2 regions of the Siminovitchia jepli genome follow, and region 1 is predicted to be linked to the other one. Evidence: a T-box and tRNA genes for the amino acid it is inferred to sense, from the RefSeq annotation. Region 1 holds a T-box; the other holds one or more tRNA genes.
The links. A T-box is a leader RNA that pairs with one kind of tRNA and senses whether it is charged. The one in region 1 lies ahead of leuS (leucine--tRNA ligase), so its partner is inferred to be a tRNA-Leu.

Region 1 (16,192 bases):
AGAATTTTATTCACAACGAGCTGCTTCTGATAGAGTATAATGGTAACTAAATGAGGTGATGTCCAATATGCTGCCAACTCATCCGATTACATTAATGAATAAAGTATACCGCAAAATTATGCCAGCTGTTCATACAGAACTCGGTTACTGGAAACAGCGTGCGGAGGCAATACCAAACAACGAACTGAGACAGCAGGCTTTGGCCAGCATTGAACAAAAAATGTTTCATTGTGAGGGCGGAGCGATCATGGCGCTGGCCGCGCTGGAAAAAAAGAGGGACGCGATCAAATTTATCGTCGCCTATCAAACGATCAGCGACTACCTGGATAATCTATGCGACCGGAGCACTTCTCTTGATCCGAAAGATTTCGCCGCGCTTCATGAAGCAATGGAAGACGCGTTGACAATCGGTGCACCGCAGCGGGATTATTACCGTTATCGGGAGGACCGGGATGATGGCGGCTACCTGGCTGATTTAATGAAGACGTGCCAATCCGTTCTTGAAAATGTTCCCCATTACGAAACGATCAAACCCCATTTATTTGAACTGTGCACATATTATTGTGATTTGCAAATACATAAGCATGTTCGAACGGAAGAGCGGGAGGCCCGTTTGAAAAATTGGTTTGCCAAATATGAACGGGGATTGCCAAAGATGGGATGGCATGAATTTTCCGCTTGTTCGGGCTCCACTTTGGGGATTTTCTGTCTCGTATCTTACGCCATGAGGTACAATTTTCTGGAAGAACATGCCCACATGATTCGAGATGGGTATTTTCCCTATATACAGGGCCTGCATATTTTGCTCGATTACTTCATCGACCAGGATGAGGATAGAGAAGGCGGAGATTTGAATTTTTGCTTTTACTATAAAAATAATGAAGAAATGTTAAACAGATTTATCCATTTTTTGGATGAAGCTGACAAGCATACGAAAAATCTGCCTGACAGGAAATTCCATCGTTTGATCAACAGGGGCCTGCTCGGCATTTATTTGTCCGACCATAAAGTTCATCAGCAGGAAAGCGTTAAATCGATGGCTAGAAAAATCATGAAACGGGGCGGCTTCATCAGCTACTTTTTTTATTGGAACGGACGGGCCTACAGGGCTGTCCAAAGAATACTGATGGGGACTTCAAAAGAGTTGTCCTCTTCCGTTAAATAAAGAGGGGGCTGATGTATTTTCCCATCGAAAAAAGATTGGTGGATGTACATCATCAATTGGGGCTGTATCATTGCCTGCTTCACTCCGCTATTCCCAGGAAGGGACTAAGGGGCGCTTTTTTTTTACAGCCCCTCTTGCCATCTTGGCGGGGAGTGTCAAAAATAGAAGCGAAGGCGATGCCCCTGGTCCAAGGAAAAGCTGAAAGACATGACCGCAAAAGGTAAAACCTTCTCTTCGAAGGCTATTCATTGCTCCACTTCAGAATTTGCTGCCAAGTTCTCAGATGCATAAAAATATTCCCAAGCTTCCTGGATTCCTCCGGCATAATGCTGTTCAGCCCGGTAGATGAAAGGATATTCTTCAAGCCTGTATAATTCGCTATGGCCATTGCCGACAATGACAGCCGGGTGCCCGAGCGCCAGCATGTCTTCGTCATTTCCGGTATCACCGGCAATCAACACTCGGACCTGATCAGAAAAATACTGTTTGAGCACATATTTTAAAGCATTCCCTTTCCCGCTCTTTTTGGGAAGAATGTCTATATACCGGTTGGCGCTAAAAACAAATTTATGGGAAATGTCTGCTTCCTTCAATTTGATCTGAAACTCTTTCACTGGGGCATCGGAGGAAACAACATATGAAAGCCGGCGGTCATCCGGCAAAAGCTGGGGGATTAAGCCTTCACAAGTTCCCGCGATTTTTTTGATTTTTTCCGGTTTCCAATGAAGCTTCATTTGTAGATCCCAACTTTCGTCCATGATCAAAGCGGCCCCTGTATAAATGGAAGTGCCGATGTCTGTAATAAGAGCATCCGGGTGCGGCAATTGTTCCTTGCTGATTAGAGTCAGGGCGGAATGAAGATGTCTCCCTGTAACATAAACCAGCTTGACTTCATAAGGTTTGCTATCCAAATAGGCGAGCAGTTTTTTCAACCCTGTCCTGTCGCCAACCAGGGTGCCATCCAAGTCCGTGGCCAACAAGTGCACCATGGGCATTAACGACCTCCTTATAAATCCCCATCACATCTTTTATTAATGAATCCCATTGGAATTTTCTGCTTGCTATATCCGCCATGATCGGATATAAATAGTGCCCTTTTAATCATCTGCTATCCCCTTTCCGTTTGCAAAAAGTGTCAATAACGGTAATACCCTGTAGGGGAAAAGCTAAACATTATACGACAGGAAAAGACGCAGACAAAAAAGCGAAAAAAAGACAGGCCTCATGCCTGTGAAAAGGGGGTGATCCGTTCAATGAAGCAATTGCTCCGAATGGAGAACATTTGGAGTACTTTTAAAGGGTGAGTATGTCAGCCATGTTTCCCAGGGACCAGCTGCAACTGGATAAAATTTTTCTATTTATTTTTTTTCAAAAGCAAGAACGAAGGGTGCATTGTTTCTTTGGTTGATGAAAGCATATTGGAGGACTTGTACGACATCTTGGTCCAGGCTCCGGGAAAATTCGATAAGCTGGTCACGTTCTTTCTCCCCCTCTTTGTGGCCATGGTATACAACGAGAACGATAATGCCGCCTGAAGCCATCATTTTCAACAACTGATTGACCGCCATGATTGTCGTTTCCGCCTTGGTAACAATAGATTTATCCCCGCCAGGCAAATAACCAAGGTTAAACATGGCTCCGCTTAGACTCCCGTGAATTTGTTCGGGAATCGTTTCAGAAATATGTTCATGGCCAGTTTGAAATAAAGTAACGCGTTCAAGCAGTCCGCGTTCCCGCAATTGTTTTTTCGTATGGGCAATCGCTTCTTGTTGAATATCGTATCCAAACACCTGGCCTTTTTCCCCGACAAGCTGTGCCAAAAACAGTGTGTCATGGCCATTTCCGACAGTTGCATCTACAACAAAACCGCCGGGCCGCACAACCCTCTGCATGACGGTCCTTGTAAAAGAAAGTACCCCTTCCAGATTCATGGTTTAGCTCCTCCTCAAGAATTCATACAAAATTGTAACATAACCGTCAAGATTTGAGTACAAACTACAGGAAGACGAGCCTGAAAGCCCGTCGAAAAAAGAGGAGGGTTATGGAATGGCGACGAGGCAGACGATTGAACAATTTATCAACCGCTGTGAATCGGCCATTATGTTTGCGGAAGAGCAATATGATGAAGGAAGCAGACAGGAGCATTACCATGATGTGGAATACAGCGATGCGCTGCAGGAACTTGAAGCCATGCTCGTCCAGCTTCGAAAAATATCTGAAAGCGCCAACCCCGGTCAGCGCGAACGGCTGTACAGGGTCCGCCTGAAAATTCAGCAGCTGCAAAACAAAATGATTCTCCTGAACCATGACCGTACAGTATACAGCACGTGGCATTAAGAAGTGATTTGAGCGGTGCCCCCCATTGTAGAATGCGAGTCGGGGCACCGCTCAAATTAGCATAAATAAAATGATTCATCATTAGCATCGGGATGGGCTTGAAAACCTGTCTAAAATTGTCTACAATGGGGTATAAAGATAATATAATATTTTAAAACGGTAACGAAGGACCAGTATTGATGTCACCCTGTTTTCAGAGAGTTGGCGGCAGGTGGAAGCCAACCGGGACCATCAGGAACTCCCCTTTCGGGTTGCAGGTGTGAAAGAAAACGGTTTATCCCGCCTTTTCCGGTAATGCTTGCCGTTCTCTGCGTTAAGGATCTATGAAGTGAGCGGGCTATACGCTAACATGGGTGGTACCGCGGGAGAAAACACACCTCTCGTCCCAGGATTATTACCGGGATGAGGGGTTTTTCTATTTAGTATAAGGTAGGAGGCATCATCTTAATGAGTTACGACCATAAAGAGATCGAGCAAAAATGGCAGCGCTTTTGGGAAGAAAACAAAACGTTTAGAACAACTAAAAATGAAGGGAAAAAGAAATTTTATGCACTTGATATGTTTCCGTATCCTTCAGGGGCAGGACTTCATGTCGGGCATCCGAAGGGCTATACGGCATCGGACATTCTTGCCCGCATGAAGCGGATGCAAGGGTATAACGTCCTCCACCCGATGGGGTGGGATGCGTTCGGTCTTCCGGCCGAACAATACGCAATTGATACGGGAAATGACCCGGCCGAATTTACCGAGCATAATATCAATACGTTTCGAAAACAAATCAAGTCGCTCGGTTTTTCCTATGATTGGGACCGGGAAATTAACACGACGGATCCTGCCTATTACAAGTGGACACAGTGGATTTTTCTGAAACTGTTTGAGCACGGGCTTGCCTATGTTGATGAAGTGCCGGTCAACTGGTGCCCGGCACTCGGCACCGTACTTGCCAATGAGGAAGTGATTGACGGAAAAAGTGAACGCGGCGGCCATCCTGTTGAACGCCGTCCGATGAAACAATGGATTCTAAGAATTACAAAATATGCGGACCGCCTGATTGAAGATTTGGATGAGCTCGATTGGCCGGAAAGCATTAAAGATATGCAGCGCAACTGGATTGGCCGTTCCGAAGGAGCGGAAATCACTTTTTCCATCGACGGCCACAACGAAACATTTACGGCTTTTACAACCCGGCCGGATACTTTGTTTGGAGCGACATACGCGGTACTTGCTCCCGAGCATGAACTCGTTGCCAAAATTACGACTGCTGAACAAAAATCGGAAGTGGAAGCTTATATTGACAACATTAAATCCAAAAGCGACCTGGAAAGAACCGATCTTTCCAAAGAAAAAACAGGTGTTTTTACAGGGGCTTATGCCATCAACCCGGCAAACCGCGAAAAAATGCCGATTTGGATAGCGGATTATGTGTTGGCTTCCTATGGCACTGGTGCCATTATGGCTGTTCCCGCGCACGATGAAAGAGACTATGAATTTGCCCAAAAATTCGGGTTGGACATTAAAGAAGTCGTTTCCGGCGGCAATATTGAAGAAGAAGCGTATGTCGGCGACGGCCCGCACGTAAATTCCGGATTCCTGGACGGCTTGGGGCTTGAAGAAGCGATCGAAAAGATGATCAATTGGCTTGAAAAGGAAGGGCATGGCAAAAGAAAAGTCACTTACCGTTTGCGCGATTGGCTGTTCAGCCGCCAGCGCTACTGGGGAGAGCCGATCCCGATCATCCATTGGGAAGATGGTACGATGACAGCCGTTCCAGAAGACCAGCTCCCGGTTTTATTGCCTGAAACAGATGAAATTAAACCATCGGGAACCGGTGAGTCCCCGCTTGCCAATATGACTGACTGGCTTCACGTGGAAGACCCGGCGACAGGGAAAAAGGGCCGCAGGGAAACGAATACGATGCCGCAATGGGCTGGAAGCTGCTGGTATTACTTGAGGTTTATCGACCCGAATAATGACAAGGAGCTGGCTGATAAGAAGTTGTTGCAAAGCTGGCTGCCCGTTGATGTGTATATCGGCGGAGCCGAGCATGCCGTACTCCATTTGCTGTACGCCCGTTTTTGGCATAAATTCTTATACGATCTTGGTGTTGTCCCGACAAAAGAGCCGTTCCAAAAATTGTTTAACCAAGGGATGATTCTTGGGGAAAACAATGAAAAAATGAGTAAATCAAAAGGAAATGTCGTCAACCCGGATGATATTATTGAAAGCCACGGAGCAGACACTCTCCGACTATATGAAATGTTCATGGGGCCCCCTGAAGCGTCGGCTGCATGGTCAACGACCGGCCTCGACGGAGCCCGCCGTTTCTTGGACCGAATTTGGCGCCTGCTCGTTGCCGAAGATGGAAAGCTTACGGATAAAGTAAGTGTTCAAACGGGCCGACAGCTTGAGGAAGTATATCATCAAACGGTCAAAAAAGTGACGGAAGACTTTGAAGCGATGCATTTTAACACTGCCATTTCGCAATTGATGGTGTTCATTAATGAAGCATATAAAGCAGAAACTCTTCCAAAAGAATATATCGAAGGCTTCGTGAAGCTGTTATCTCCAATTGCTCCGCATATTGCGGAGGAATTATGGCAAAAGCTCGGCCATGAAGAGTCGATTTCCTATGAGCCTTGGCCTCAATACGACGAAGCGAAACTTGTTTCCGATGAAGTGGAAATTGTCGTCCAAATTAACGGGAAAGTAAGGTCCAAATTGGTCGTTTCCCGTGAGGCAAGCAAGGAAGAGCTTGAAGAAGCGGCAAAAAACGATGGGAAAATAAAATCGCTCATTGAAGGAAAGACCATCAGGAAAGTGATTGCAGTGCCAGGCAAATTGGTGAATATCGTTGCGAATTGATGAAGAAAAGCCTCAACTGCCCGAGGCTTTTCTTACTTGTTATAAGCATAAAGATTTCTTATAGGGGAAGGTGTCAAAATGAATATAAAAACAATTACGCCTGATGAGGTAAAAGAACGGCTTGAAAAAGGGGAAACGCTGCATTTAATTGACGTCCGGGAAGATGAGGAAGTGGCTGAAGGGATGATTCCGGAAGCGGTTCATATCCGGATGGGCGATATTCCGGATTATCTCGACAAACTCGATCCGAAACATGAATATATTATTATTTGCCGATCCGGAGGCCGAAGCGGACAAGTTTGTAAATATCTTTGGGCCCAAGGATATGAACATATAGTCAACATGGCCGGCGGCATGCTCAAGTGGACCGGAGAGTTGAAGCCGAAGCGTTAATATTTATTTATTTCCAAGCATGAAGTCTGATTATTTTGGAAATAATGCTTAAAAAAACGGAGAGGTGGAGACTGTGCTTCAGGTAAAGCTGTTTGATTGCGAGCACGAGGAGGATCTTGAAGAAGAAATAAACGACTTTTTAAGCGGACTGGACAGAAAAGACGTCGTTGACATTAAATACAACATTGCGATGCTCGGTGAAGCAGGAGATGAACAAGTGTATTGCTTCAGTGCCATGGTGATGTATGTGCAATGAGGGAGGAAATCCACACCGCAGGGTATTCCTCTTTTATTGTTTGGCCGCATTTTCCCCGGCGAGCCGTCCTGTGACAAACGCTGCCGTAATATTGTAGCCGCCGGTATATCCGTATATATCCAATACTTCTCCGCAAAAAAACAATCCTTTCATCAACTTTGATTCCATCGATTTCGGATCAATTTCCTTGACAGAGACGCCTCCGCCCGTAACGAATGCTTTTTCCAAGGGGAGCGTGCCATTTACGGTAAACTCGAAATGCTTGCAATGAGCAGCAAATGCCCTGATTTTATCTGCTGATATGGTTGCCCCTTGCATTGACGGTTCAATTCCGCTTTTTTCCAGCAAAAAAAGCAGGTAACGTTCCGGAAGCAATCCTTTTAGCGTGTTTTTTACCGTTTTTTTCGGTTCATCCTTCAACATGTTTTTAATTTCCTGAAATAATTCCTCCTGGTGTTTCTCGGGCAAAGCGTCAATCCGCATCGTCACTTCTTCTGCATGCCACTTTTTCTTTGCCTTTACAACAAATTGGCTGCAGCGGAGGACGGCGGGTCCGGAAATGCCGAAGTGGGTAAAGATCATGTCCATTCGGTGTGTGATGATCGGCTTTCCTTTCGGATTGAGGACGCTGACTCCCACATCTCTGAGTGACAAGCCCTGCAGCGTTTTGTCTCTGATAAAAGCTTCATCTGAAGTAACGGGAACTTCTGTAGGAAAAAGTTCGGCAATGGTATGCCCCGCTTTTTCTGCCCACGGGAAACCGTCCCCGGTAGAGCCGGTGTGGGGAACGGATTTTCCGCCGACCGCTACCACAACAGACCGGCAGGATAATGCTTCGCCATTTTCCAGCAACACCCCTTCCACTGTATTCTTGCCGTATAAAATATCTTTAACAGGGGTGTTCGTTCGAATCGAGACACCCAAATCTTTCAAATAGGATAATAAGGCATCAACGACTGACTGGGCTTTATCGGTAACCGGAAACATCCGGCCATGATCTTCTTCTTTTAACCGAATACCGAGATTTTCAAAGAAACGGATAATATCCTCATTGTTAAAGATGGAAAAAGCTCCGTACAGAAATCGGCCGTTTCCGGGTATATGGCGGATGATTTCATCGATCGGGAGCCTGTTCGTTACATTGCAGCGGCCGCCGCCCGAAATAGCCAGCTTTCGTCCAAGCTTGCTTCCTTTGTCCAACAACAGAACCTTCGCTTTTCGTTCTGCAGCGGCGATGGCAGCCATCAGACCAGACGGGCCGCCGCCTATAACAATCACGTCAGCATTCATTTTGTTTCAACACCTTGTCGATTTTTCGGTTATTATATTGTAAACTGCCGAATATGGCAAAAGCAAATGTCACTATACTGTTCATTGTCAAATGCCGTCGATCACTGTACACTATAACAGTAGAGAATGATAATGATTTTTTATCAAGACATGGAGACAATGAAAGTTGGCATCCGTGTGGCGGGTGGCCCATCTGTGGTAGAAACAGACCAACTCGGTAGATGCCGGTTAAAAATAATTTCAATCGCCTGGCTGCGTCTAATCTAGACAAACAGAAATCAGGCTGCCTTTTAAATAAATCAATGGAGAGTACGAGATTGCATGTCTTCTAAATTAATTCGGGGTACATTTATATTAACGCTCGGGACCATATTATCGAAAGTGCTTGGACTGCTTTATGTAATTCCTTTCTATAGGATCATCGGCGGCAATGAGCCTTCCGCTTTGTATCAGTTTGGCTATGTTCCTTATACCATTTTCATCAGTATTGCAACGGCAGGCGTGCCGTTGGCTGTTTCCAAATATATCGCAAAGTACAATGCGCTTGAAGAGTATGCAGTGGGCCGAAAGCTGTTTCGCTCGGGCATTTTCGTCATGCTGGCTACAGGTATAATATCCTTTTTGGCCATGTATGGACTTGCCCCGCAGCTGGCAGAACTGGTTTTAAAAGGTGCGGAAACAAAACATAACTACACAACGGCCGATGTGGCCACGGTGATAAGGGCTGTCAGTTTTGCGCTCTTGATTATCCCGGTGATGAGTTTAATCAGGGGTTTCTTCCAAGGGCATCAATCCATGGGTCCGTCTGCTGTTTCAACGGTTGTAGAGCAGCTGGCGCGCATTATTTTTCTGTTGGCCGGTACCTTTTTTGTCCTGTATGTGCTCAAAAAAGATATTGTCACCGCCATTAGTGTAGCCACTTTCGCTGCCTTTATTGGCGGGATTGCAAGCCTCATTGTTCTGTTTTGGTATTGGAAAAAAAGAAAACCCGGTTTGGACCAACTGCTTCGGCATGATCGGGGAACATTGGCAGTATCGCTTCCGGAAATGTATAAGGAAATTGTCGTTTATGCTTTTCCGTTCGTTATGGTTGGAATTGCGAATCCGCTTTTTCAGTTTATCGATCAACTGACATTTAACAGGGCAATGGCGGAAGCGGGCCGGGCTGCAGAGGCAATGGATTCACTCGGCATCTTGAATATGACCACCCACAAGCTTGTCATTATTCCCGTTTCCCTGGCTACGGCATTTGCATTGACTCTTGTTCCGCTAATAACCGAATCATTTGTGAACGATAATCGAAAGCAAATGTTCCGCCAGCTGGATCAAACGTTTCAGGTCCTTCTTTTTATAACAATTCCTGCTGCGATCGGGCTTGCCCTTTTGGCAGACCCGATGTACACAATGTTTTTCGGGTATGATCAATACGGGGCGCAAGTGCTCCGCACATATGCTCCGGTAGCTATTTTATTTGCGTTATACTCTGTAACGGCAGCCATTTTGCAGGGGATTGATGAACAGCGGTTTACGATACTCAGTTTGCTCACCGGGCTGCTTGTAAAACTTTCGTTTAATATGCCGTTCATCCAGGCTTATTCAACAGAAGGTGCCGTATACGCTACAGCTCTGGGATATGGTGTAGCAATCGTTATCAATTTGTTTGTCATCAAAAAATTTGCAGCTTATCCCATTAGACTTGTTTACCGAAGGTCGCTTTTAATCGTTATATTCAATATCGTAATGGCCGTTCCCGTCTACGGGCTATACCGTTTATTGCTGCTTGTTCTTTCCCCGGAATCGATCATTCAATCCATTTTGATCATCGTGCTGTGTGCGGGTCTTGGTGCTGCCATCTACGGTTATTTGGGTCTGAAATCCGGCCTGGCGGACAGATTGTTTGGCGCACGGCTGCAAAGGCTGAAGCAGCGCCTTCACATTTCATCATAAACTCCAATCAGCGGGGGCTTTCATCCCCCGCTGATTGGAGTTGAATCTATCGGATATCTCGCCTAATCTCATGGGGCGGGAATCTTTTCTGCCGGTATATGCGGAATAAAGTGATAAAGGCAAGAGGGATCCTTGCGGTTGCCTCTTTTAGTAATATCCTCCGGAATAGTCATGCGCTTCAAGGTCTTCGGGTCTTCCGAACCCGAGCTGCCTTTCGATTCTTAAGACACGGTTGTCAAGACGGTTAACTTGCCTGTTGATCCGTTCAATTTGCCTTTCAATGCGCTCCAGCCTTCTTTCGAATCCGCCCCCGCCTTGCCCGCCGCCCGGAAAAAATTGCGGGGCACTCTGTTGTTCCGCAAACTGCGGCTGGAATCCTGTCGGCTGCTGCATTTCCATGGGCTGCTGCATTTCCATGGGCTGCTGCATCTCCATGGGCTGGCCCATCGGCATACCCATGGGTGGAAATCCTTGCATGCCCATCGGCATTTGCTGCATTCCGGGCATTTGCTGTCGATAATCTATAAACATGGTATACACTCCTCATCATTTGTATCCTGCACCATCAGCCTATGTTCATATGCCAGAAAAGTATAGACGATGGCCTATTTCCATGATATTTTTCTTGTTAGGCAGAATGGGTGATTTCCCTGTTAGTAAAGAAAGCATAATTTGGGGGTCTGCCATGGTCATTGGACTGTGGTATTTTTAAGAATATACAATCCGGTTTTACACAAATACGATCGGGGAACTTCGAAATACGATCGAGTATTGCCCAAATACGATCGGGGAACCCCGACATACGATCCAAATCTATCCGGCCAACCTCTCGCTTCTTACTGCAAGAAAGACGGGCAGCGGTTTTCTATTGGCTGGTTCGGGCTGCAGGAGCCGGAAGAAATAAAAAAAGGTAAGATATACATAAAAAAAATACGCCTCCCTTTTAAAAAGAAGGCGGCTTTTTGTTTTAAAAAGAAAGTAAAACCTTTCTTTGAAATTTCGGTCCGAAATTTTGTCGAGCTCCAGCGCCTAGGGACCATCTCCCTGATAAGACAGCCTAAAGTCTGTACGTCAATGTGAAAGGCACTTGCGCTTTTCTTAATCTAAGATGTTAATTTGACTTTTTTCTCTGTTGTTGTCCACTTCCCGCGGCGCGGGCTGCTGATTAGGTCATTGTATTCTAACACATTCAAATCTCTTTGAATGGTGCGAGGTGTACTGCCGAATGCATCAGCCAGTTCCCGTGTCGTCACGGTTCCGTTTTCTTTAATGTACAAATATACATCCTTGATCCTGGTGAGCATTCTGTTCGTAGAAGGTTTCAAAAAACCACTCCCTCATCTTGAATTCCTTGGCAGAAGGTGCGGACATCTGCATATGAGAAGTGCAGTCTTCGTCGTAATTCCTTGCGGACAACTCCTTTTCTCTTTGATTAACATCTTTTGATTAAAACTAAAATATCAGATAGTTCCATTTTACCGCAATTTTGCCTGGTTTAAAAGGGATTTATATGAATTGGCAGAAAAAGGTCGTAATTTGTCACATTTAATCTTTGCAATGAAACTATTTTTGCGGGAAATCGTATTTTAATATAAGCGAACTTAAGAAGAGGTGAGGAATTTGCCGCTTTTAAAAGCAAACATAAGCCAGGCCGGATACAAACCGAATGAATCCATCATTTCCAATATCCATTTTTCCATCAATAAAGGGGAACTGGCCGGAATGATCGGTGCAAACGGAGCCGGCAAGAGCACGACAATCAAGGCGGTGCTTGGCGAATTGCCGTTTGTGGAAGGGGAAATTGAAAAGAAGGAAGGCACTTCTTATTCTTATATTCCGGAAAGACCGATTTATTACGATGAATTGACTCTTTGGGAGCATTTTGAGTTTGTATGTGCTGTAGAGCAGCTGAGGGAAGAGAATCTTGCATATGCCAAGGAGCTTTTAAAAGCCTTTCGTTTGACTGACAAAATTCATGAGTTCCCGGGAACATTTTCAAAGGGAATGCAGCAAAAAGGGATGATTGCCCTTGCCATGTTTACAAAACCTGATTTGCTCATCATTGATGAGCCTTTTATGGGGCTTGACCCGAGTTCCACAAGGCTGTTGCTCGACATGCTTGATCAAGAGAGGGCACGTGGAACCGGAATATTAATGTGTACACATATTTTGGATACGGCACAGCGTATTTGCGACTCTTTCCTTATTGTGGAAAAAGGAACGATCAAGTCGTCTGGAACACTCGATGAGGTGCTGCATCAATGCGGCTCCGAAGATGGCAGCCTGTATTCGTGCATTTCATTGGAGGATGGAGACGATGAATAGCAGGCGCCTGCTCTGGAACAGGTTGTTGGAAAATGGGGAGTATAAAATAAAATCGATGCGGTCGGTGATGGATTGGACTGTAATCGTTTATCTCGTTATTCCAGGCATTGTCATTGGCTTTTTTATTTACCGATCATGGTGGGTGGAAGTGCCCGGCTGGATTCATTACATTCCTTTTTCTTTCGTGTTTTTGGCTTCCTTTTTTCTGTTATGGGGCGGTTATTTCAAAACGTATGTCAGGGCAGCGGACAGTATTTTTTTATTGAAAAAAGAACATCTTTTTATCGGCTTAAAAAAAGGCGGCATACTGCTTTCATACATATTTGAAATTCCGAAGACATGCCTCCTTGCATTGCTGATTGCTCCGTTCTGGTATCAATACTACGATCTTAACGGTCTCCAGCTCTTGTCCTTTTTTAGCTTGTGGATGACATTGAAATGGCTCATCATGGCTGCAACGGGCCGTTTGGACGTTCATTTGCGCGGCTGGCGCAGTTTATTGAGGAATATTCCGCTCTGGCTCGGGGCCGGAGTCATATGGTATGTCAGTTTTCAGGCATTTGAGCATGGACATGTTATATTCATTATACTGATCTCCCTGCTTAATACGGTTTGCTCGATCGTGTTGAATTATCCCCGCTTTACGAGCATACATACTTTTGAACAGGATCTTGCTATTGATGAACGGGAAAAACGAAAGCAGACCGAGTTCCTGTTGGGGCTGTCCATGGACATGGAAAAATTGCCGAAGCCAAGACCGCTTCGAAAAAGTCCGCGCCTGTATGCCAAATCAAACCGAATATTTCAAAAACGGACCGAAACAGCCGGTTACTTGGAATTGTTTATTAAAGCTGCGACAAGAAATATAGAACATTTTTTGGGTTATATAAGAATTCTCGGGGTAACAGCGGCTGCATTGGTCATGATTCCGCCGCTTTGGATGAAGCTGGGGATCGCTGTTTGCGGTTTTTTTGCTGTCATTGTGTGGAGCGGGTCCGTGTGGCATAAAGTAGTCGGCAGCCATCCTTTTACAAAGCAATATTCGGGGAAAGAAGGGTATTTTAAAGGCAAAAAGGCAGTGACTGCAGTCCTCGCAGTGCCTTATACAGGGATGTGCCTTGTTTACCTCTTTGTCATGCCATACATTCAACAAGTTTTAACCCTTTTTTTGCAGGGCTGAAAAGTTGTACAATAGTAGGCAGCAAGTACTTCAAAGGAGCTATGTCTATGGCAAATATCGATTGGATGGCTGAAGCGGAAAAAAGAAAAGCCGGGATGATAAGAGATTTACAGGGACTCCTGCAAATTAAGAGTGTCTTGAATGAAAAGGAAAAAACAGAAGATGCCCCGTTTGGAAAAGAAGTAAGAAAAGCATTGGATTATATGCTTCAGCTTGGGGAGAACGATGGTTTTACCGCCAAAAACGTCGGAAATGTAGCCGGACATTTGGAGATGGGCTCAGGTACCGGGCTTGTTGCTGCATTATGCCATGTGGATGTCGTCCCAGAAGGAGATGGCTGGACGAAAGACCCGTATGGGGGCGAAGTGAAAGACGGCAAAATTTTTGCCCGTGGTGCCATTGATGATAAAGGGCCGACGATGGCCGCCTATTATGGCATGAAGATTGTAAAGGAGCTTGGACTGCCTATTGAAAAGCGCATTCGGATGATCATTGGAACAGATGAGGAAAGTGATTGGCGCTGTGTACACCATTATTTCCAGCATGAAGAAATGCCGGATATGGGATTTGCCCCGGATGCCGATTTTCCGATTATTAATGCCGAAAAAGGCATTTGTGATTTCGATTTGGTGCAAAACAAACATTCCGAAAAGGAATATGGCGCCCAAAACACGTTAATCTCATTTTCGGCGGGCCGCCGTTATAACATGGTACCGGACCATGCGCGGGCTGTGCTTGATATTCAATGTGACCACACGGAACTCCTTCAGCATTTTAATCATTTTAAAAAGGCGGAAAATGTATCAGGGTCTTATTATATAGATAGCGGATATTTGGTAATGGAGCTGGAAGGAATTTCAGCCCACGGGATGGAACCGGATAATGGAAAAAATGCCGGGCTGCTTTTGGCAAGCTTTTTGTCCACATTAAAACTTGACCGTAAAGGAATGGAGTTTGTAAAAGCGGCCGTCCGTTTCTTTTTCGGTGATTCACGAGGAAGAGCATTGGGTGTCCGGCATAAGGATGAGGTTACAGGTGAACTGACGATCAACGTCGGAATCATGACGTATAATGAAGAAGATGGCGGACGTTTCGGGCTGAATATGCGGTATCCTGCCACTTTCCCTTTTGATAAAGGCATAAAGGAATTGGCAAATGTTGCTTCAGGGGCCAATTTTGATTTGATTAAACTGAGAAATTTACACCCCCATTACGTTCCGAAGGATCATGTGTTGATTCAAAAACTGATGAAAGTGTATGAGGAGCAGACAAACGAAAAAGCGGAGCTGTTATCGATCAGCGGCGGGACGTATGCCCGGTCATTAACGGCCGGAGTGGCATTTGGTGCACTGTTTCCGGGACGGGATGACGTTGCCCACCAAAAGGATGAATACATGGTAATCGATGACCTCATCAAGGCGACAGCGATTTATGCCCAGGCATTTTATGAATTGGCACGTTCATAACGATGAGAAGAGGAGAATGATAACAAATGGAAAAAGTTATTTTTAACGGCGAAATTTTGGAAAGATCCGAAGCGGTGGTCGATCTGGAAGATCGGGGATATCAGTTTGGAGATGGCGTTTACGAAGTCATCCGCGTTTATGACGGCAAGCTTTTCACAGGGGAAGAACATGTTGAACGGCTTTTTGCAAGTGCGGGGAAAATAAAATTGGAAATTCCTTTTTCCAGGGAGGAAGTCCTTTCTCTTACCCGTGAATTGATAAGGGAAAACGGTGTAAAGCTTGGGTCTGTATATATGCAAGTAACGAGGGGAACAGCTTCCAGAAGCCACATCTTCCCGGATCCAAGCAGAACAAAAGGGGTTTTCACCGCCTATTCAACGGAAGTGCCGCGGCCGGAAAAAGCGCTTGAGAATGGTGTTGCTGCGATTACCGCAGATGATATCAGATGGCTCCGCTGCGATATCAAAAGCTTGAATCTGCTGCCGAACGTGCTGGCAAAGCAGGAAGCGGCCGATCAAGGATGCTATGAGGCTATTTTGCACCGGTCCGGAACGGTCACGGAAGGATCCTCATCAAACGTTTATATTGTAAAGGATGAAAAAGTGATCACTCATCCTGCAACCAATTTGATTTTAAACGGCATTACGAGGCAGGTCGTACTGAAGCTGTGTGCCGAAAACAACATTTTGTTTGCAGAAGAAGAATACCGTGTGGAAGAGTTGCTCCAGGCAGATGAGATATTCATCACGAGCACAACATCCGAGATTATGCCGGTCGTTAAAGTGGATGGAATCCAGGTTGGCGACGGAAAGCCGGGATCTGTAACCCGCAGGCTTCAGGCGCTTTTTCAAGAAGAAATGAGTAAATAAGTCAATCAGGGGGAGTCATTGATGCATTCTGACCACTATTTCTTTGCCCTTGCACTGCCCGATGAAATGAAATCGTATTTACATTCAATCAGCGAGCGGATC
Region 2 (16,192 bases), on a different contig from region 1:
TTCCGTACGTAGACTCCATCACCACGATATCAGGATTCATGCCGCGGGGGACTACGGCACCCGGAATCGTCCTGCCCGCTTTAAAACTCAAATCACCAGTCACGAGCAGGCTTTCTCCATCTCCTTCGATCAAATACATGACGGCACCCAAAATATGCCCTGCCCTGTAACTTTTAATGGTCGCATTGCCGATTTTTAATATACCGCTTGCCGGAAAATGAAGTAATGAATCCAGTAACTGATTCACCTGTCCGATTGTGTAAGGAGGTAAACTGTCGGTTGCTTTTGATCGTTGTTCCATAATTTTATAAGCATCTCTCATCATCACCCTCATTAAATCCACCGTCGGTGGTGTCGCATAAACTGGAACTTCCGGATACAGCGAATGGACAATGGGCAGTGCACCGATATGATCGGCATGCGCATGGGTCACCAGAATGCAGTCGGGGCTGCTCAACCCATCCAACATTCCAAGAGCCGGAAGCAAATCATCTCCATGCATCCGCATGCCGGCATCAATCAATAAATTAGCATTTCCGATTTCAATATGTAAACAGGAAGCCCCAACCTCGCTTCCCCCGCCTAAAACACTCACTTTCATTTTTTATCGCCCTCTCTATAAAAAAGCTTCTTTAAGGAGATTGTATCATGAATGCTAACATTGTGAAGCATACCTTTTTTATTTGAAGACAAGCTGCAAGATGAAGTGTTTTTGATTTTGGGTGAATCCGAAAGCATAGGAAACCGTAATACCCCCTTTGAAGCCGAAGAACCTCTGTCAGCTACACACTTCCTCCACTTCGCATTAAGAACGATGCGCTTCCAAGCGCCCAAATAAGAAATGCGCAAGTACCTTTCTTAGAAGTAAGAGGGGGGAGGTTGGCTGGAATACAAAAAGCTGCCAAAATGGCAGCTTATTATTCATATTGATCCAATAGGATTCAGCTACCGCTTACATTTAATTTCAAAGCAATCCTGAAAACATAGATTCCGGAAACAGCCAATAGCATCCCTGCTGCAATGAAAACCAACTGCACACTCACAAGCTCGGCGAGGGTCCCAAACACCAGTGTCGAGATTCCGAAGAAAAACGAAATGAGGGCATGCTGGGCGCTGTATATTTTGGGAAGTTGTTCTACAGAGACATTTTTTTGCAAACTCGTATTGATCACTATTCCTTTTATTTGGTCAAGAAATCCGCTGCAGGCTACTAAAATGAGTGCCAGCCATGCAATATTATTCACGCCAAACCATGCCGTCAAAACAGCTATCCCAATTGAAGAAGTGATGAGGACTTTTTTCATGTTCCGCTCTACAAATAGTGCAAATATTGAGCAAAACAAGCCCCCAGCGATTAATCCTGCAAAAAAGAAAGCGTTAATATATCCCCAATATGCTTCTGTTACGCTCAACATTTCGGTTACAAAAACATAAAGGATTGCGGCAACCCAAACGACATTGGCAATCGCCTCCAATAAAATGACAACGTGAATCGTTCTAATTAGCGGATTTCTCCATATGATCAACCATCCTTCTTTTATTTCTTCCCCCTTTTGTAATTTCCGGGGTTTCAGCGGTGTTTCATCCGTAATTCCCTTCATCATCATAGTGGAAAAAGCAAACAAGACGAAAGTCAGCCAAATGATATTTTGCCCATTTATGATGGCGACGAGAATTCCCCCGAGCGCCCATCCACCGAGCTGGGTCGTTTCGTTAATCACCGCCATAAAGCTGTTCGCCTTTACGAATTCCGTCCGCCCCACTAATCTCGGAATCAATGCTTTCGTTGCCGGCGCCGCCCAGCCATCCAAAAAAGCAATGATAAAGATACATATAAAAATGGGCAAAATATTCGGATCCGCTTTAAAACCAACCCACACCGAAATTCCGAACAACACAATCGTTTTATAAAACTGGGAGCCGGCCAAAAGAGATGTTAAGCGATATCGATTTAATAATATCGGCGAAACCATTCCGCTTACAAAACGGCCAAACGTGTTGAGAAATGGCAGCATGGCCAAATAAAACGCCGATCCTTTTGCAGCATATAAAATGGAAATCAAACCGACAATATAAAATACATCGCCCAAATTGGCAAATAACTGGCCCATCCATAACAACCTAAAATTTTTACTTTTCATCTTACCGCCCCTTTTATCATTTATTTGATTTGATAAAAAAGGCAGTTGTTTACACTGGAAAGGCTCGCCTCCCCTCTGTCGTTTTTAACCATGGCAACCGCTAACACTGTTATCTTTTAATAAAACATTGCGGGCAGCAAGATGAAAAATATTCATTACTCTCCCAATAATTCTTTATTTTTATTATAGCAAGCTGGCACCTTTATTCCATATATGACATCCTCCCAAACGTTTCTTCTCGTAAAGAAGCTCGAAAATATTCCAAAAAGAGATATCCAATTTTTTCTCATCCAACGGATTGATCTCTACATACCAGGCCCCATGCGAGAAGTTCAGGTTCTGTAGCGTCCAATTTTGAACGCCAAAGACCAGTCGAACACCAAAAGCGGCCTTTCACTACCTCCCCTTTCTTTGCAGGGATGTATGGAGCCGCAATCCCTTAATGCCATTCCCTTATTTGACACTTATTGATGTAAGGGTGACATCCTGACCAGGAACGTCGTGTGCATGGAGATGTTTTGCCAAATCAACCGTAAATCCCTGCGGCAGGATACCTCTTGTTGCGAAACAAACAAAAGAGACACATTTTAAAGCAATTTTGGGAGCCTGCAGCTACAAGTGAATGATTCCCGCAATGCCCATTGTCTGGATCATTTCCCTTATATATGATGGTGAGTGGGTGAAGATACCTTTTATACGTCAATGCTTTGCCGTTAAATCTAAAATCCAAGGATATAAATCAACGATCCGCATGTGGCGCGGTTTTGACTCCGTACCCGTAACGATCATCGGAACCAATGAGTCCTGCTTATGCAGCGAGCCGTGTGCCGCTCCACCCGGGTGAATTGGCGTCCCCTCACCCTGAAATTCAAATCCGGGTTTCGCATCAACAATGATATAATTTCCGGAATGTGAATGTAATGAACTATAGAGACGCGCCAATGCATCGGGGTATATTCCGTAGTCAATAAATTGATTTTGAACCGAAAGATCCAAAACAGTATGGTCTCCCTTTAATTCCCAAGACTGTCCGTATTGGTCCCTAAAACGCCCATTGGGGTGAAACGTAAAATTTTCCTTATGGCCGCTTGCCGCAACATGTGCATCATCCCCGTCTTTCCATGCAAGAAAACCAATTCTTTCGTCCTTTTGAAGTTTTTTTACGATTTCCTCCGGTGTTAACGTTTCATCCAAAATGTAAATAAAGGCCATTCTTTCATTGTACCCCAGGACAATTTGGTCATCCTTCTTCACCTGTTCTGTCACTTTGTGTATTTGATAAGCATCCAGCATTTCAGTCAACTGAATGAGCGCTTTGTCCTTGTCATTTCCCACTTCAGCTTGTCCGCTGTCCCCCATGACAATCCAGATGGCAGCATTTACTGCTTCGTCCCACGATTCATATGTGTTCAAAACTTCCTGAAGCTGCTTGTCCGTCTTTTCAATGGCGGCGATGTGATCCTTTGGGCCATTTTTGTGGACTTTTTGGTCAAGTTCCGGAAAATAGGCAATCGTAAAAACAGGCAGCTTCTCATTTTGAATAAGATGCTTTAATTCCTCGGCTGAGAATTTATCATTAAATCCAAACTGTTCCCACGGATCATTATGCTGATCATTTTTTGGACTGAATTGTGCAAGCATACCGTAGGAAAACAATGCAGGTGTTTCAATTTTTAATTTGTCCGGCGCAATGTTCAACTTTGATGCCACTTTAGGAAGGTTGAGTGTCTTCTTTTCATCTCCCCGATATACGAGTGCATTAATAGATGCGCTTTGCAGCCCTTTCGCCGCCAACGTTTCATGAATGGTCTTGACATCACGGCTTAAGTGGGTATGGTTCAAATGATAAAAATTATCCTCGGCCACTTCCTTAATTCCAAGCTTAAACACTTCTTCCTTGGCGCTTCCATAATTGACGAGCCGCTTTTCTTTTTCGTCATACCAAACGAGGCCAGGAACCCGGTGTTTATCTGAATACGTTCCCGTTAATAATGTGCTGTCAATCGTTACCGACATAGTGGGATAGCTGCTCACCACATCCGGATAAAAGCGGCCATGCTCCATAAAAAACTGAAGCGCCGGTGCACGGCCATTTTTCACTGCTTGCTGCAATGGTTCATTCATCAGGGAATCAATCATCAGTAAAATAACGGGCTTCCCTGTTTGTGTAATCTGTTTCCGATCCAAAGATTGCCGATTGGGTTTCATTCCTTTTATGAACAGGATCAGCAGTAAAATAATTATAATCGCGCTGATGAAATACATCATTTTCTTCATCCTTTTTTCATTTCCTTTTCATAATCAATTATTGTTTCCATAACAGCTGAATAATGCATCCTTGGACATAAATAAATACATGGGGGATGGAACTTCTTTTCGCAATGAGTTTGTTGAAGAGAGAAGATAAATCGGAAGAAGAGAAACTTTTTTGAAATCCTTATAAAGCGGACTAACGATTGGGTGGGGTTCAAACCCCAATTTTTTACATCCTTTATAAAGCATTGTAATGCCAATCAGTCCTTTAATTTGATCCGCATTTTCCTGAGATTGAATGTAACGGATAACGGACGGAAGTGATTCCTTGACGCCTTGGTAAATCAGGAAAGCTTTTCTGATTTCACTATCACACCACTCCATTTGCTGTAAAAGCTTTACATTATGCAAATGAATTTTCACAAGTACGTCATTTTTGTTGATAGATGTCCCATCCGATAAAACGATATCCCTGCCTTTGTATTTTGTTAAACGGACACGTAATATCGATTTTTTTCCACATTCTTTTTGAATATACTTTAGCCGTGTAAATTGAAAATATATCGGATCGATAAAATTCCATGCCGAAAGGCAATATTTTCTCATTCTGATGCCCATGACAGTTCCCCTCGTAACGATTTTTAACCTCTCTTATTTTGCATTTGAACCTGTTTGAATATAAGTGGAAAAATAAGTCTCGTGAATGAAATGATGAACTTCATACAATAATTTCCAAACGAAATCATTCAGAAAAGGTGAAGACTTTGAAGATCAGGGCAATGACATTTAACATTCATCATGGCAAGGGAACGGATAAAAAAGCGGATCTTGGGAGAATTGCCGAGGTCATTGCTTTTTGCAATGCCGATATTATTGGCCTTAATGAGGTTGACCGCTATTTTTCAAAACGGAGTCTTTTGGAAGATCAAGCGGCTTGGCTGGCAAATGAACTTGGGATGGACTATGCTTTTTGCCCATCCGTTCGTAAAAAGCCTAAACATTTGCCAAAAACACGCCTTTTTGGAAATGCCCTTTTGTCGAAATTTCCCATAATCAGCAAAAAGCCCCATTCATTTCAAATACCCGTGATGACCGAAGGGCGATCATTACTGGAGGCAGGGGTTCAGATTGATCAATTATCATTAAAAATTTTGGTCACCCACTTAAGTCTGAATCCAATTCTTCACAGGAGGCAAACGAATTTTATAATAAGCCGGTATCAAAATGATTCCCATCCTGCAATTTTAATGGGAGATTGGAACATGAAACCGGGATCCAAAGGATGGAGAAAAATAACGAAGAAATTCCAGGATGTGTGGGAAGCCGCAGGCAAGGGAGCTGGTTTCACTTATCCTTCCAATCGGCCAAGATCTCGGCTGGACTACATCTTCGCAAGTCACGATCTTGAAATAATACATGCAAAGGCAGTAAACAAAATGCCCGAAGCTTCTGATCATTTGCCTGTAGTGGCAACGTTGTATTATAGAGCTTGAGGATCAAAAGACCCAATATATTTTTAACAGTGGGACCAGTATTAAATGAATTCATGGAAAAAAAGCGGGACAGCCATTTACAAGCCGGTGCTTATCCGCATTCATATTAATAAGTGCGGTCCTGATGAAGTTTTTAACCTTCTTCGGCTCCTAGAACCACTCTATGTGACCCATATAACGTGTTTTCATCATTTTCGGTCACTTTAAGCCATTCTATGTGACCCAAATGATGGGGCTCCAACCTTTTTGGTCACTTAGAGCCGCTCTATGTTACCCATATGACGAATTTTTATCATTTACGGTCACTTAGAACCTTTTTATGTTACCCAAATGAGAAATCTTCACCCTTTTCGGTTACTTGGAACCACTCTATGTGACCGAAGCGACGGATTTTCAACCTTTACGGTCACTTAGAGCCACTCTACGTGACCCCATATAGGGCTAGGCGCTGGGCTGGACAAATTTAAAAAAAGCTAATCGAACATTTGCCGATTAGCTTTTGATTACATTACTCATTTCCTTTTTTCACCCATTCTGCAACGGTGACCGTGCGTTTAGCCTGATGTTTGACGGCTGCTTGGACGTCGTCTGCCATTTTTCCATCTTGGTCTACGGTAACACTTGTACCGTATGGATTTCCCCCTGCTCCAAACAGAACTTGGTCGGTATAGCCAGGTGGTACGATGATTGCACCCCAGTGCATCATGGACGTATATAATGATAATAGAGTCGCTTCTTGGCCGCCATGCGGGTTTTGTGCCGAAGTCATTGCACTGACCACTTTGTTCACTGTTTTACCGGAGGCCCACAGCCCGCCTTGGATGTCGAGGAATTGCTTCATTTGTGAAGGCATGTTTCCAAATCGGGTGGGGACACTGAAAATCATTGCATCTGCCCATTGAATGTCGTCTCCCGTGGCGATCGGAACGTCTTTTGTTTCCTCTACTGTTGCTTTCCACACTTCATTTCTTTCAATAATGGATTCTGGAGCCAGCTCTTGCACTTTCAATATCTTAACATCCGCCCCAGCTTCTTTTGCTCCTTCTTCGGCCCATTTTGCCAGTTGATAATTCGTTCCGCCCATGCTGTAAAAAATCACGGCTAAATTAACGTTTGACAATGTATCCTTCTCCTTTTTTTACGGATTTCGAATCGCTTCATACCATCATCTATTATTTCTTTAATTCCGATTTACATGCACAATTTATAATCTTTATGCCGCCTCCATTGATGGCCCGGATTCTCCCAGTGAAAAACGGTAACGAGCCAAATCTTCTTTCCCGATTTGTTCCAGTCCCATTACGGTGTTTTATCGGGTTGGGCTAAAAAACCGGCCAAAAAACGAGACTGCAATGGAAGAACCCCATTGCAGTCTCGTTTTAAATAAGCCTGATCTCCATTTTCACTTTCTTTTTTTGGAGGCGGGCTTTGTCCGGGTGGTTTGCCATCGGAGCCACCTGATCCGCCGGCCCCCCCTGAAGGAGGGCCATCTTTATTTCCCGGCGGTTGATTTCCCGGATTGCCTTTATCGTTGTTCCCATTGTTTTCTTCACCACCCCCCTTATTGTTTCCGCTATCTCCCTGATGTTCGTTTTGATTATTATTATTCTCTCCAGGCTGTTTATTGTCCTGCCCGGGCTTTTCAGCGCCTGGATTTTCCGGCTTGTTGGTGTCGGGTGGTTTATTATCTTGTTTATCCTCGTTCGGATCAGTCCCCTTTTTCTTTTCCTGTTCTATCTCTTGTTCTTGATTTTCCTCCTGCTTGTTCTCATTCTGCGTTTCTGCTTCTTCCGTGCTTTTGTTCTCGACTTTATTTCTTTTTACAGGTTTATTGAATTTGACCGGAGCCCTTTTCGGTGCAGTCCCTTTGACAAATAATTCGACCCGGTTGCCGATGGACACTTTTTCAACCGAGGATGGCATCGTGAAATCAGGTGTTTCAATTCCTTCGGATACTTCAGACATGATATGTTTGAAAATCAATTTTGCATTGTGGGAGTCCTCTGTACGGACATAGCTTTCCTGTGTGATCTTATCGTAACCCGTCCAGACTGCAGCGGCATAGCGGGTTGTATAGCCGGCGAACCAGGCATCTGTCACTCCCGACCCGTATATATCATCCGGCAGTTCGTTCGTCCCTGTTTTACCGGCCAAAGGAAGACCCGGAATGTCGGCCATCTGTCCTGTCCCTTCCGTCACTACTGTCTTGAGCATATCCGTGATCATGTAAGCAGTATAATCACTCATTGCCCGAACAGGTTTCGGTTGGAGATTTTTTTCCTTGCCATTAGGATAGACAATCTTCCTTACGGTGTGAGGTTCGTTAAAAACACCCTCGTTTCCAAATGCGGCATAGGCTCCCGCCAGTTCGAGAGGCGATATTCCATCTTTAAACCCTCCAATGGCATAGGCTGGAAAAACTTCATCCAACTCGATGCCGAGCTTGCCGGCAAATTTCCTCGCTTCTTCAGCGCCGACTGCCTGCATTGCTTTAATGGCCGGGATATTATACGACCATTGCAATGCCGTCCGCATGGAGACATTTCCATGAAATCGGTTGTTCCAGTTCTTGAAAACCTTGCCGTTCAGCTCAATTGCTTCATCTTTAATTTGTTCATGTGTAGACCATTTTAATGTTTCAATTGCCGGTCCATAGGCCATGATCGGCTTGGCAGTAGAGCCCGGCTGGCGCTTTAAATGAGTGGCATAGTTGAAACCTCTTTGGATATCTTTATCTTCTGAATGACGATTTCCGCCAATCGCCCGTATCTCACCCGTTTTCGTATCCAAAAGCACGACACCCGCTTTGAATTGATCATCGGGATAATCAATATATTCATTGGTCGTCAACACTTTCTCCGTAAATTCCTGTGCTTTTGGATCAAGTGTTGTATAGATTTGCAGTCCCTGCGTAAAAAGCGCCTTCTCATCAATTCCTTTTTCTTTCAGTTCTTCGATTACTTGATCCGTGAAACTGTTATAGGCAGGTTTCCGCTCTTTCTTTGTAAGCTGTTTTGCAACGGAAATGGATTGCGCCTCCTTTTTTTCCTTTTCCGAAATATATCCATGTTTTTCCATTAGAGAAAGGACCGTATTTCTCCTGTTCTCTGCAAGTTCCGGAAACTTGAATGGATTGTAGCCGCTCGGCCTTTGCGGCAACCCTGCCAGCAATGCCGCTTCACTGATGTTCAGATCCTTAACGGATTTTCCGAAATACACTTCTGCGGCCGTGGCGATACCGTAAGCACCTTCGCCAAAATATACTTTATTCAGGTACATCTCCAATATTTCTTTTTTTGTATACTGCCTCTCCAATTTTAAGGCGAGATACGCCTCCTGTACCTTGCGTTCAATGGTTTTTTCAGGGGATAAAAAAGACATCTTGACCAACTGCTGTGTGATCGTACTGCCCCCTTCCGTTCCAAAACCTTCCGTTACATTTGCCTTTACTGCTCCGGCAACCCGCTTGAAATCAATGCCATGATGATCCCAAAACCTGTTATCCTCAACGGAAAGGAACGCATTTTGCACTTTTTTTGGAACTTGGTCCAAAGGGACCGTTTTACGATATTCTTCCCCGGCGATATCTCTTATCTTTTTATTATTCATGTCATAGATCGTGGATGACTGCGGGGAATTCAGCAGCTTCGGGTTTAATGCCGGAGCTTCTTTTACATAGGCCAACCCGGTAATCGCAAATACACTCATCAGTAAAATGCCGCAGATAAAAAATGCCATCCCGATGTAAATGGCCAACTTTCTAAAAGCTCTTTTTCCTTGGTTCCTTTTCTTTCTATACAGTCTGCGACTAGGATAACTATCCTCCATGACCACATTCCCCCCAATATGTAATCATTGCAATGAAGGAATACCCCATTTTTTCTTTTTCAAAACCAAAGAAACGGTCGATATTTAATAGAAAATAAATGGGAAAATTGTCGAATTTTCCCATCCCGAGCCATAGAAATTGATTTAAAATCCTTCTACGGAAATACTTGATTTTCAATTGATGCCGTAAGTGAAAACAATCTTTGGTTAGCGGGTATTCCTTCTTCCAATACAGTCTCTTTCCATTGTATTATTATATATATTGAATACGATGAAAGTGCGTCTCTTCCTTTAAAAATTTTTCGTCATAATGACCGATAAATCATCATTTGTTTGCGGCAACAAGTAGCCCTTTCATTACGAATAGTGTCCCCCAATGCATCTTATGGGAATGGAGGTTGCACTACTTTGAGGATCCAGTGAGAGCAATCTCGCGGGGACCTTCCATTTCTTACACCAAGAGGTCCAGGAAACACAACATGGCCATGATGGCTCCCGAATTCAATTTTTACAAAACAAACGTTCCCTTCTCCTTTATTCTACAGCCATCATAATCATATTCATATTTATGCCATAATGAAAAGGGACCGATGTACCAGGCGGAAAATCCCACAAACATCAGCAGATGGAAGATGGTTTCAATTAAAAATGTCTACATGATGATAACAAGATAGAATGATTAAAAAATATACCGGAATCATTTAATGAGTGTCATCGTATTGAAAATCAAAGCGGCCACAGAAAAATCCTTTTCCCTGAAGAAAGCTGGCAAATATATCTTTTAAAAATTTGTCATATTTCTATTACAAGAATATGGTATAATGATAAAGTCAACATTACTTGCCGCGGTGGCGGAAAGGCAGACGCGCTAGATTCAGGTTCTAGTGTCCGCAAGGGCGTGTGGGTTCGACTCCCACCCGCGGCATTTCGGAATGTGGCTCAGCTTGGTAGAGCGCTTGGTTCGGGACCAAGAGGTCGCAGGTTCAAATCCTGTCATTCCGATTTCGGTACGTCCATTTAATGGAAGGTACCATACCTCCCATTAAATGGACAATAGCAATTGGCTAAGGAAGAGATGCCTCTTCCTTTTTTGTATTCGGATTATCGTGTGGAACGCCACGTAAATAAGTTTAACTAACATACCGTTCCTTTAAGCTATTAGAGAATTTGTACCGGTGATGTAAACTATATAGTAAATGATGTCATTTATAGATATTAACTGAAGGAAAAATAAAAAATAAGCTGTTTGACATATTGAACGTGGTTAGTATGTCAAACAGCTTTTTCTTTTTGAGATATATAATTCAATGCAACCAAACGATACTTTCCCATATCTAATAGATTGAAAAACAAAACAACTACTAGGGGGTGACGGAATGGGTTTACTAAAAGCCTTGGTCAAAAAGGCAAAAAAGGGCGATGGTGAAGCGTTTGTTTCACTTGTAAAGCAATACGAAGATGTATTATACCGAACAGCAAGCAGGATGTTAAACAATGAGGAAGATGTAGCTGATGTTATGCAGGATACCATTATCTCAGCTTATGAAAAATTACATACTCTAAAAAATTGCCCGAAATGTATTTATATGAGGCCTAAACAAAAATGCAGGCTTTCCGCTGCGTTAGTTGTAACATGATTTTGCGAACCGCGCTGCAGGACGTCTTGCCCCATTTCGGTTCTTAATATGGCACTGACCACTTCCCCTTCTTCCTTTAGTTATCATATAGTTGCCATTTAGACCATGAAATTCAAACATTTTTTCACTAACCTAGCAAAAAGCCGGCATCCATGATTGAATGCCGACTCCAATTTCTATTTCCGTTTTGCGTGCAAATGCAGTTCTTTCAACACTTCTTCATTGTGCTCACCTAAGTTAGGGGCATAACGGCTAACGACTACAGGGGTTTCCGAGAATGATACCGGAAACTTCATGTTCCGGATTTCTCCTTCGGTCGGATGGTGGACAGTTTCGAAGAAATTAATCGCATTCAGATGTGGATCTTCAAATAGATCATCCGGTGTATTGATGTTCGTGCACGGAATGTCCGCAGCCTCCAATAGAGAAAGCCATTCCTTTGTCGTTTTATCCACCATGATTTCCTCGATTGTACGATACACAAAATCGATATGCTTTGTTCTTGAGGCCATATTGGAAAATCGTTCATCCTTAGCCAAATCTTTGCGGTCCGCCACCTCAAAGAATGCTTTCCACTGTTTATCGTTGTAGATCATGACGCCGATGTAGCCGTCTTTTGTTTTGTACGGTTTTCGATATGGCGAGGTGACCCGGGAATAATACATTGGCCCGATGGCAGGAGAGAAAGTTTCGCCATACATATGCTCCATCATCGTATAAGAAACCATCGTTTCAAACATCGGCACTTCAATTTCCTGGCCGACACCGCTCCGCTCGCGATGATATAAAGCGGACAGGATGGCACTTAATCCAACTAAGCCGGCAGTCTTGTCTGCCAAAACGGTTGCCAAGTATTGAGGATGGCCCGTGATTTGACCTTGGGCAGCCGCTATGCCGGACGCAGCCTGAATAATATCGTCGTATGCGGGCTTATCCCCATAAGGTCCTTCCTTGCTGAAACCGTACATGCCACAGTAGATCAGCCGGCTGTTCAATGGCTTCAAGTCTTTAAACGATAGCCCTAATTTTTCCACCGTCTTCGGTCTCATCGTATGGACAAAAATGTCTGCTTCTTTTACTAACGCGCGCATCTCCTTTATGCCTTCCTCGCTTTTCAAATTCAAGGCAATGCTTCGTTTGTTTCGATTTAAATGAAGGAATAGGGTGCCCATCCCCTGATGCTTCGCTGGACCGAGGTAACGGGTCGTATCCCCAGAAGGATTTTCAATTTTAATGACATCTGCTCCCATATCCGCCAACATGACCGTACAATAAGGACCCATCACAACGGAAGTCAGATCAAGTACACGGATCCCATCCAGTGGTCCTCTCATCTTTATTCCTCCTCAAACTTTCATTAGTTATTGACTGTCGCAGCTGATTTCTTCAACATCATACCAGCACGCTTGGACTTACAAACTAAATCTCCATGCTGGTTATATGCCCGATGCTCAAACCAGACAACTCCTCTGTCAGGGCGTGATTTCGATTCACGTTTATCTACGATTTCCGTTTCCGCGCGCAGCGTATCACCGATTCGGACGGGGTGGGGGAACGTAGTTTCGTCAAAGCCTAAATTTCCGAGTGTCGTTCCTTCTGTCAAATCGCCGACTCCTACACCAACGATGTATGATAGGGTAAACAAACTATTCACAATCCGTCCGCCGTGGATGGTACCCTTTGCATACTCTTCATCCAAGTGCAAGGATTGCGTGTTATGCGTCAACGTTGTGAATAAAAGATTATCCGTCTCCGTTACAGTTCTTCCTGGACGATGCTGATAAACATCACCGACATGCAGTTCCTCAAAATATTTCCCGAAAGCCAAACTTACAACCTCCTTCTGACTTATTTCACGGTATATTGTTCAGCAACGGCGAGCACTTCCCTTGCCGTTTTTACATGTGCGTAGTCGATATGCTCCCCGCGGTACATAAACGCTGTTTCACCATTCCGCTCGGCAGCTTCAAATGCCTCGACCATACCGGCGTAATATTCGATGTCTTCTTCCGACGGCGCGTATAGGTCGTTAACAATGGAAACATGCGAAGGATGAAGGATCAGCTCTCCGACAAAGCCAAGCCGCCGGTTGAAACTTGCACTCTTTTTCAAGCCTTCAAGATGATGGACATCCTGCCAAAGCCCTCCGATCGGCTGGACGCCTGCTGCACGTGCGGCCATGACGACCTTCGACCGCATGTACAAGGTCTCGAGCCCTTCCGCCGTCCATTGGTAGCCGAGCGCACGGGCGACATCCCCGTTTTTCGCGCTCAATCCGGCAATCCCCATCACACGGTCACAGCAAGCAATCTCATAAGCCAATTGCATCGATTTCGCCGTCTCCAAGATAGGAAGGAGCTTGACGAACCCGTTCTCCAAGCCCTTTTCTTCTTCAAGTTTATCAAGCAGTGCGGACAATTCTTCGATTTCTTCCGGTCCGTCCAGTTTCGGAAGCACGATTCCTGCAAGGCCAGGCTGAATTACCGCACGGAGATCATTTTCATCGAACTCCGTAACCCGATTGATTCGGACAAAAACATGGACCCCTTCGGCACTCATGTGCGGAATCGCTTCTGCTGCATTTTGCCGTGCCACGGTTTTGGACTGGACGGGTACACTGTCCTCCAAGTCGAGAATAACGCCATCCGCCTTGTAACAAGCAACCTTCCCGACCCACTTCTTCTTGATGGCCGGAACAAAGAGCAATGTCCGATAATTCCTCATAACGTTCCGCCCCCTTTTTTCAAATAGCCTAACGAGTAGGAAATGTTTTCAGCAGCTTCCTTGACTTTTTCAATATAATGAGCTTCAAATTCTTCCTTATAGTCGCCGATCGGAACGACACAAATGATACTTCCAATTACTTTATTGCTTGCATCGAATACTGGAGCACCTACACTCATTGCCCCTTTTTTCCGTTCATTTGCAGTTATCGCATAACCCAGCGATTTGATTTGCTTGAGCTCTTTACTGATTTTCAATCTTTCCTCTTCCGACACTGCTTCCGCTTCGAAAATAGCCGATATGTCAGATTGCGTGAGATGGGCTAAAATGGTTTTTCCGCTTGCCGCAATATGGACAGGCTCCAATACCCCGATTTCAAGCACATATTGAAGAGCAAAGGAACTTTTAACACTGTCAACAAACGAAAGCTTTTTGTGTTGCGGGTAATAAAGTGCAAAATAAACCGAGTGGTGCAATTCTTTCGAAAGGCTCTCCAGATATGGGCGAGCCACCTTTTTCACATCCACATTCGTCGAAATAATCGATGCCATCCGGATAAAATCTGTACCTACCCGGTATTTATTCGTGACATCCGAGTATTCCAAAATATGCTCGTCCTTCAGCATCGAAATCATTCTGTGGAGACTGCTGACTGGCATTTTCAAGTGCCTGGAAAGCTCATTTACACCCCACTCGTTTTTCTCGTCTGTAAAAGCTCTGAGTATCGTAAATGTTTTGGAGATGACATTTGATTTCATAGTGACCGATCCTTCCTGCCATTCTTTTATTTAATCATCAGTTCCGGAAGCCAAAGTGTCAAGGCTGGCACTCCAATGAGAAGGGCAAGAATTAGTAGATCCATAATGACGAACCACGTAACCCCTTTGAATCCTTCTGCCGTTTTGACTCTCGCCGCTCCGGTTGCGACAAAGACATTCATGCCGACTGGCGGTGTGACCAATCCGATTTCTACAGTTTTTGTAATAATGATCCCAAACCAAACCGGATTAAATCCGAGAGAAATGACAATCGGGAATGTCAATGGCAGTGTCAAAATAAGAATCGCAATCTGGTCCATGAAGAAACCTAATATGAGATATATAATGACTATGATTAATAATATCCAGTACTTGGAGATATCCAGTCCTTCAACCATTCCGACAATTCTTTGCGTAGACTGCGTCAATGTCAGGAAGTAGCTGAAGATGTGGGCTCCAATGATGATTGTCATGATCATCGTCGTCGATTTAATCGTGTCGTTCAGGGCAACACCGAACTTTTGCATATTCAGCCTTCCCATGAAAAGTACAACAAGCAGTGTAATGAAAGCACCCATCGCACCTGCTTCAGTCGCCGTGACAAGCCCGCTGTAAATCCCGCCAATCACCACAATGACAATGACAAGCATTGGCCAAACATCTTTAAGTGCAATGAGCTTTTCCTTCATCGTCGGATTGATTTCAATCTTGGGAGCGATTTCCGGCCTTAACCTCACCCAAATGATAATGACGATTATATAACCGAGCCCCGTAAGGATGCCAGGCACGATCCCAGCGATGAGGAGCGACCCCACACCGGTTTCAGTCAAAATTCCGTAAAGGATGAGAATGATGCTCGGCGGAATCATGACCGCCAGTGTACCGGCCATACTGACAACACCCATTGTAAAGGATGTGTTGTATTTATATTTTTTCATTTCCGGAGCAGCCGCTTTCGACATCGCCGCTGCCGCAGCTTGACTGGAACCGGAAACTGCTGCCATCATCGCACCTGCAAATACCGTTGCAATCCCGAGTCCCCCCGGCAATTTTCCCAACCATTTATACGCCGCCTCGAATAGTTCTTTCATAATTCCGCTGACGGTCATTAACGAAGCCATGAGGATGAACATCGGAATTGATGTCATAATAAAGCTTTTGACGCTATCGTATGGGGCTGTCTGCATGATTCCTAAAAATGAATCCCAGCCGCTGTTCATCAGCAAACCGATACTGCCCGATATTCCTAAAGCAAACGCAATCGGCATACCGAGTACCAATAATAGAAGCATTAAAATCAATGGAATGGCTACTGTCATACCGCGTCACCCCTATCTGGTTCTCTGTCTTTATCCAAA

Region 2: it encodes a tRNA-Leu, which carries the amino acid that the T-box ahead of leuS (leucine--tRNA ligase) is inferred to sense. The anticodon was not compared.

The regions. Positions count from the first base shown of each region.
Region 1 is NZ_JBFEGN010000006.1:25,692-41,883, reverse strand. It holds gene AB1L08_RS04805 (alpha/beta hydrolase) at 1-50, shown strand, start outside; gene AB1L08_RS04800 (tetraprenyl-beta-curcumene synthase family protein) at 68-1,165, shown strand; gene AB1L08_RS04795 (HAD-IIB family hydrolase) at 1,411-2,160, opposite strand; gene mnmM (tRNA 5-(aminomethyl)-2-thiouridylate-methyltransferase MnmM) at 2,524-3,096, opposite strand; gene AB1L08_RS04785 (YtzC family protein) at 3,212-3,502, shown strand; T-box leader at 3,653-3,893, shown strand; gene leuS (leucine--tRNA ligase) at 3,950-6,364, shown strand; gene AB1L08_RS04775 (rhodanese-like domain-containing protein) at 6,443-6,757, shown strand; gene AB1L08_RS04770 (sporulation protein Cse60) at 6,831-7,013, shown strand; gene AB1L08_RS04765 (BaiN/RdsA family NAD(P)/FAD-dependent oxidoreductase) at 7,047-8,303, opposite strand; gene AB1L08_RS04760 (putative polysaccharide biosynthesis protein) at 8,625-10,250, shown strand; gene AB1L08_RS04755 (hypothetical protein) at 10,398-10,781, opposite strand; gene AB1L08_RS04750 (DeoR family transcriptional regulator) at 11,354-11,575, opposite strand; gene AB1L08_RS04745 (ABC transporter ATP-binding protein) at 11,862-12,575, shown strand; gene AB1L08_RS04740 (ABC transporter permease) at 12,568-13,755, shown strand; gene pepV (dipeptidase PepV) at 13,803-15,221, shown strand; gene dat (D-amino-acid transaminase) at 15,248-16,090, shown strand; gene thpR (RNA 2',3'-cyclic phosphodiesterase) at 16,112-16,192, shown strand, end outside.
Region 2 is NZ_JBFEGN010000071.1:805-16,996, reverse strand. It holds gene AB1L08_RS17580 (MBL fold metallo-hydrolase) at 1-601, opposite strand, end outside; gene AB1L08_RS17575 (MFS transporter) at 942-2,141, opposite strand; gene AB1L08_RS17570 (alkaline phosphatase family protein) at 2,841-4,418, opposite strand; gene AB1L08_RS17565 (YkoP family protein) at 4,443-5,000, opposite strand; gene AB1L08_RS17560 (endonuclease/exonuclease/phosphatase family protein) at 5,174-5,887, shown strand; gene wrbA (NAD(P)H:quinone oxidoreductase) at 6,396-7,007, opposite strand; gene AB1L08_RS17550 (transglycosylase domain-containing protein) at 7,187-9,715, opposite strand; tRNA gene AB1L08_RS17545 (tRNA-Leu) at 10,558-10,640, shown strand; tRNA gene AB1L08_RS17540 (tRNA-Pro) at 10,644-10,717, shown strand; gene AB1L08_RS17535 (RNA polymerase sigma factor) at 11,092-11,352, shown strand; gene AB1L08_RS17530 (CaiB/BaiF CoA transferase family protein) at 11,529-12,686, opposite strand; gene AB1L08_RS17525 (MaoC family dehydratase) at 12,710-13,180, opposite strand; gene AB1L08_RS17520 (HpcH/HpaI aldolase/citrate lyase family protein) at 13,201-14,076, opposite strand; gene AB1L08_RS17515 (IclR family transcriptional regulator) at 14,073-14,834, opposite strand; gene AB1L08_RS17510 (TRAP transporter large permease) at 14,861-16,153, opposite strand; gene AB1L08_RS17505 (TRAP transporter small permease) at 16,150-16,192, opposite strand, start outside.